2 regions of the Micromonospora sp. NPDC050187 genome follow, and region 1 is predicted to be linked to the other one. Evidence: riboswitches for the same ligand, from Rfam matches in the RefSeq annotation. Region 1 holds a riboswitch; the other holds the start of a gene.

The links. A riboswitch is a leader RNA that binds a small molecule or an ion and turns the genes downstream of it on or off. The one in region 1 is predicted to bind cobalamin.
Region 2: another riboswitch for cobalamin. It lies ahead of ACIBJE_RS24815 (ABC transporter substrate-binding protein); the one in region 1 lies ahead of ACIBJE_RS09045 (ABC transporter substrate-binding protein).

Annotation. Positions count from the first base shown of each region.
Region 1 is NZ_JBITJH010000004.1:256,949-260,182, forward strand. Features, by position in the region: gene ACIBJE_RS09035 (FAD-dependent monooxygenase) at 1-526, opposite strand, end outside; gene ACIBJE_RS09040 (TetR/AcrR family transcriptional regulator) at 613-1,218, shown strand; cobalamin riboswitch at 1,395-1,579, shown strand; gene ACIBJE_RS09045 (ABC transporter substrate-binding protein) at 1,609-2,625, shown strand; gene ACIBJE_RS09050 (FecCD family ABC transporter permease) at 2,646-3,234, shown strand, end outside.
Region 2 is NZ_JBITJH010000019.1:53,197-56,430, forward strand. Features, by position in the region: gene ACIBJE_RS24815 (ABC transporter substrate-binding protein) at 1-1,299, opposite strand, end outside; cobalamin riboswitch at 1,610-1,733, opposite strand; gene ACIBJE_RS24820 (hypothetical protein) at 1,821-2,273, opposite strand; gene ACIBJE_RS24825 (molybdopterin-dependent oxidoreductase) at 2,266-3,234, opposite strand, start outside.

The DNA of each region.
Region 1 (3,234 bases):
CCCGGACGTAGCCGGGCAACGGCGTGGCGACGTGGTACACGTCGTGGCGGAGCACCCGCTCGGGCGCGGTCGCGGCGAGCAGCTCCGGAATCGGGGCGTGCCAGGACCCGAAGATCCGGCGTACCTCGGCCATCTCGTCGCCGGCCCGCTCCCCGGGCGGACAGGTGAGCCCGCCGAACCAGAAGACCCGGCCGTCGCCGACCGGCGCCATGCCGAACTCCGTCCCCGGCCCCCAGGTGACCGACGCCGCCACCGGCACCGGCCACTCGACCACCGCCCGCCAGGCGGTGGTGCCGGCGTACACCGGTGGCGGGGTTTCCGGCCAGAGGCGGGTCCGCACGACGCTGCGCAGCCCGTCCGCGCCGACGACCAGGTCGGCGCGGAGGGTCTGTGATCCACCGGTACGGCGCACGTCGACCTCTGCGCCCTCGTCGTCCGTGCGGACGGTGTGCACCTCCGCGCCGCCGTGCAGCGTGTCCGCCGGCAGCGCCTCACCACCGACCACCACCGCCCGGTGTCCCCTCATCCTCCGCCTTTCTACAGGTGTAGAAGTTCATACTACGGCGACCATACGGCCAGTGAGGGGACGCAGTGACGGGTCGGGCAAAACGGGTGGAACTGCTGGCGGACGCCGCCATCGCGCTGATCGCCGAGCGGGGGATGCGTGGGCTCACCCACCGCGCGGTCGACGCCCGGGCCGAGGTGCCGGCCGGCACCACATCGGCGTACCTGAGGACCCGCCGCGCCCTGGTGGAGGCGGTGGTGCAGCGTCTGGTCGACCTGAACCGCGTCGACTTCGCCGCCCGCCGGCTACCGGTCGACGCACCCGCCGGAGAACGGCCGCCGCTCACCCCGGCCGACCTCGACCGCCTCGCCGCCGGCATCGCCGCGCTGTTCGACACCTGGCTCAGCACCGGCCGCGACCGGGTCCTGGCCCGGTACTCCTGCCAACTGGAGGCCACCCACCACCACGAGCTGCGGCAGATCCTCGAGCACGGCACCGTCATGCGGGAACAGGCCCGCGACATCCTCGCCCGGGCCGGTGCGGCGCACCCCGACCGGCAGGGCGACCAGTTCCTCGCCTTCGTCGACGGTCTGCTCTTCGACCGGCTGGTCGGCACCGGCGGGCTGAGCGCCCCCACCCCCGGCACCGAGGAGAGCCGCGTCGACCTGCGCGACGCCATCCGCAGCCTGCTCCGCGCGCTGACCGGCCGCTGATCCGGACCGGGCGTCCAGCCCGGTCCGGCCGCTCGGTGCCCGCTGCCCGCCGGTACGCCCTGCCGCCACGTGGCCGGCGTCCGCTGTGGCATCCGGCGCGCCGGTCGTCGGCTGTGGACCCATATGTCGATCATCGGCGTGGTGTTCGTCACCGTGACACCCTCGATGACCGGCGGCTAGGGTGACGCTGCCGTGGTGCTCGGGAAGCCGGTGAGATGCCGGCGCGGCCCTCGCCACTGTGATCGGGAAGTCCGCGACCCTCGTCGTCAAAGAGGCCACTGGGCGTAGGTACGCCTGGGAAGGCCGGCCACGGACGCACCACCCGTCAGCCAGGAGACCGGCCACGGCACTGTGACGAACCGTCCACGAGGTGCTGGAAGGCGATTCCCGATGCGCGAACGTGCTGTCTGGTCCACCCTGTCCCGGCGCGCTGCCGCGCCCCTGACCGCCCTGGTCCTCCTGATCGGCGGGTGCGCCGGCGCGGACGACGACCCCGCGACCGCCCCGACGTCGGCCGCCCCGGTGAGCGTGACCAACTGCGGCACGCCGGTCACCGTGGCCGGCCCGCCGAAGCGGGCGGTGACCATGAACCAGCCGGCCACCGAGATCATGCTGGCCCTGGGTCTGGCCGACCGGATGGCCGGCACGGCGTACCTGGACGACGCGATCCTGCCCGAGTACGCCGACGCGTACGCAAGGGTGCCGGTGCTGGCCAAGGAGTACCCGGCCCGGGAGAAGCTGCTGGAGGCGGAGCCGGACTTCGTCTACGGCTCCTTCCAGAGCGCCTTCGGCGACGAGGGGGCCGGTGACCGGGCCGAACTGGCGAAACTCGGCGTCGGCTCGTACCTCTCCCCGGCCGGCTGCCCGGCGCCGCACCGGCCGGCGAAGCTCACCATCGACCACGTGTTCACCGAGATCCGCGACATCGCGGCCGTCTTCGGGGTGCCGGAGCGGGCCGAGAAGCTCATCGCCGACCACCGGACCCGGCTCACCGCCGCCGCGGGCCGGATCGACGACGCCGCGGAGCTCTCCGTGCTCTGGTGGGACGCGGGCACCGACGCGCCGAGCGTGGGAGCATGCTGTGGCGGCCCCGGGATGATCATGTCGGCGGTCGGCGTCACCAACGCCTTCGCCGACCTGACCGGGGCGTGGGCGGACAGCGGCTGGGAGACCGTCGCCGACCGCGACCCCGACGTGATCGTGCTGGTCGACGCGACCTGGGACACCGCCGCCGCGAAGCGGGCCTTCCTGACCGGCCACGCCACCCTGCGGCACCTCGGGGCGGTGGCGGGCCAGCGGTTCGTGGTCATCCCGTTCTCGTCCACCTCGGCCGGGGTGCGGATCGTGCTCGGTGTCGAGGCGCTCGCCGAGGGCGTCGCCGGGCTCCCCGACGGGACCGGACGCTGACCACCGCCACCGCCCCGACCGTGCCCGCCCCGGCGGGGGTCCGGGCCCGCCACCCGACCGGCCCGGCCCTGCTGGTGGCCGGGCTGGTGGTGGCTCTGGTGGCCTCGGTCGGCGCGGCGGTCACCCTCGGTCCGGCCGACATCTCGATCCGTACCGTGTGGACGGTGGTCGGCGACCGGCTGGGCCTGGTCCACTCCGACGTGCCGCTGCTGCGCGAGCACATCGTCTGGCGGCTGCGACTGCCCCGGGTGCTCGGCGCGGCGGTGGTCGGGGCGGGGCTGGCGGCGGTCGGCGCGGTGATGCAGACCGTCACCCGCAACCCGCTGGCCGACCCCTACCTGCTCGGGATCTCCTCCGGGGCGTCGCTCGGCGCGGTCGCGGTCCTCGTCGTCGGGCTCGGCGGCGGGATCGCCTCGCTGACCGGCGGTGCGCTGGTCGGCGCGCTCGCCGCGTTCGTGGTGGTGATCACGGTGGCCGGCCTGCGCGGGGCACTGGAGCCCACCCGGGTGGTGCTCGCCGGGGTGGCCGTCGCCCAGCTCTGTGCCGCCGCGACCTCGTTCGTCATCATCTGGGTCGCCGAACCGCACGCCACCCAGAGCATCACCTTCT
Region 2 (3,234 bases), on a different contig from region 1:
GTAGCTACCCCACCCGGTCTGGGTGAAGGGCTGCTTGAGGTACACGTCGGTCCAGTACGACGACCGCTCGGACTTCACCACCTCGATGGTGATGCCCGCCTGCTTGGCCTGCTCGGCGAAGAGCAGCGCCGCCTGCACGTACCCGGGAGTGACATCGGCGGTGTGCAGGGTGACTCTCAGGTTCTCCTTGCCGGCCTCGCGGAGCAGCGCCCGCGCGCGCTGAGGGTCGTGGGGTCGCTGCGGGATCGAGTCGGCGTAGTTCGGTGCGCCTTTGCCGTACAGGTCGTTGCCGACCTCGCCGTAGCCGAACAACACCGCGTCGACGATGGCCTTGCGATCCACCGTCAGCTTCAACGCCTCGCGCACCCTGGGGTCGTCGAACGGTTCGCGGTCGATGAGCATGTTGAACGCGTGCATGGTCCCGACCGGTGACTGACGAATACCGAGTTTCCGGTTGCCCTGCTGGGCCTTGGCCTGCACGTGGGACAACTGGTGCACGACGTCGGCCCGCCCGGAGAGGAACACGTTGAGTCGGGCGTCAGCGTCCGCAGCGAGGAGGATCTCCACGCTGTCGACGTAGGGTCTTCCCGGCTCCCAGTACCGGTCGTTGCGCACCAGACGGGTTCGTTCGCCCGGCGTCCAGCTGTCGAACCGGAACGGGCCGGTGCCGACGGGCGGGTGCGTCCGGTCGAAGCTGGTGGTGCCGTTCTGGATCACGTAGACGTACCAGCCTGCCAGTAGCGCCCCGAGGTCGGCCATCGGTTGCTTCATGCGCAACTCCACCGTCAGGTCGTCGACGCGGCGGGATCCGGCGAGGTCGACCATGGCGAGGTCGGCGGCGGCCGGTAGCTTGTTCGCCGGGTCGATGATCCGCTTGACGCTCCAGAGGACGTCATCGGCGGTCAGCGGCTTGCCGTCATGCCAGAGCACGCCCTTACGCAGCACGATCCGCCAGACCGTGCCGTCGGCGTTCGGCTCCAGACGCTCGGCTAACCGGGGGCGCAGGGTCAGGTCGTCGTTGTAGGCGACCAACTTGTCGAAGATGTTCTTCGCCACCGCTCCACCGCCCCACGACCCGGCCAGATGCGGGTCGAGCACGTCGTCGGTGGTGCTTGCCCCCGAGGTGACGACCCGCAGGTTCCCGCCACGGCGGGGTGCCCCGCCCTGCGCTGCCGTCGGTTCCTGCGTCTGGCATCCGGTCAGTCCGGGCACACCGAGCAGCACAGCGCCGGACAGCACACTCTTGAGCAACGCGCGCCGGTCGGCGGCCCTCCCCGCGTGGTCGCTGCGTCTGTTCACGTCACAAGCTCCTTGCTCGGGCGAAGGTGGAGCCCGCAACGGTCTGCCGCAGGGACCGACCGGCGGCAGGGTGAAGGAATCGCGGACCCGAGAAGACACACGGGCGGACAGCACCGCGCTGGGCGCAACGGGCGCCCCACAGCAGTCAGGACAGCCCACCGTGCAGGCAACTCAGCGGCTCCGGGGCCGACTCCGACGGGAGCGTCGTTCGAAGCGCAACCAGGCAGACAGCGGTTGACGCGCGAGCACCGGACGAGGAGGTGTGCATCTGATCCATCCTTCGTAGATCATCGCCGATGAGTACGAGTGGAGGTATCCTGACTTCCGGATCAACGTTCGCCCCGGCCTTCCCAGGCTTGCGCCCAGTGGCCTACTCGGGGATCACTGACCGGTCACAGTGGCGAGGACCATGCCGGATTCACACCGGCTTCCCTCACACGTCGCGGGCTGACCCTAGCAAGGGCATGCTGTGATCCGCATAGGACTGTCGACTGTGTCCTGCGCCACGTCCGCGATCGCGGTCATCCGGAACGGCCGAGCCGTGCCCACCGGCGCGCGTAGACGATCGCGCTGACGGCGAAGATCGCCGCGCTGACCGCCAGCCAGCGGGCCAGCAGCGGCTGCGGGATCAGGCCGGTCGCGGCCGTGTAGGTGTCCCCGCCGAGTCCGAGGATGCCGGGAAGGTAGACCAGCAGGAGCAACCCGGAGGCGAGCGCGGGCACCCGTACGTGGTTCAGCGCAGAGCGGCGGTCCGGACGGCCCATCACGGCACGCAGCGTCCGATCGACCAGTGCGTAGACCGGGAACAGGAGCAGATCGTGGACAATGACCGCGCCGAGGAACCAGAGCAGCATCCGGCCCGCAGTCGGCTCCCCGGACAGCCGCAGCGCTATCCAGCCGGTCAGCGCGAAGCAGCCGAGCAGGAGCAGCAGGTGCCAGGGCGCGGCACCGTAGCCACGCCGGAACTCAGTCATCGGGCCGTTCCTCGAAGGTGATTCTCCGGACCCACTTCGTGCAGTGCACGCCGGGCAGCGCCGGCACGATGATCCGCGCGGGGTAGCCGTGATCGGCCGAGAGGTCGACCCCGTTGACCCGCAGGGCGAGCAGCGAGTCGGGGTGGCGGACCTGGTTGGCCTGCAACCGGGCCCGACGGAACAGCCCGACCCGTTCCAACGACTCGACCCTCGCCAGGGCGTTGTCGGGCGCGCCGACCAGAGCGGCGAGGTCCCGTAGCCGCACCCCGGTCCAGGTCTGCTCCGTCGACCAGCCCTCGACGCAGGCGATCGGCAGGTCTGCGGTGTGCTGCGTCATCGCGAGCAGGCCGCCGCGGTCCACCTCCACCGTGCGGTCGCCGCCGCGCACCGTCAGCCGCCACTCGGCCCCGGTGTCGGCGGGTCGGACACCGGCCGCGGCCGCGGTCCGGTTGACCGGGAATCCGTTCGGTCCTTCGTCGGGCTGCCGGCCCCGGGGTAGCAGCAGCGCGGTCCTGCGCAGCACTCCGTCCATGGTCTGCCCGACGGTCAGCGCCGCCAACAGCAACGCGCCGCCCCCGGTCAGGGCGAGAACACCACGCCGGCTCATCGTCGCCGGGCCGGGCCGTCGGGCTACCAGCCCGTCCGGATCCGCCGGCTCCGGCCTGGTCTCCCCCAGCGTGGTACGCGCCATGCTCGGGCCCCGCAGCGCGGAGATCATCCGAGGAAGCTTGATCGCCACGTGCGTGACCAGGGCGGCGGTGAAGATCCAGGCGCCGTACCAGTGCGCGGTGTAGAAGTCGAACCCGAACAGGTACGCGTACTGGATGTTGAGCAGTCCGGTGACCGTCTGGAAGAGGATTCCGCCCACCAACAGCAGCAGCGACAGCCGTTCGAGTACCTGGGCCACCGAGCGGGCCGGCGGCCAGTCGAACAGCTTGGGCACCACCGACCAGAGCTTCGC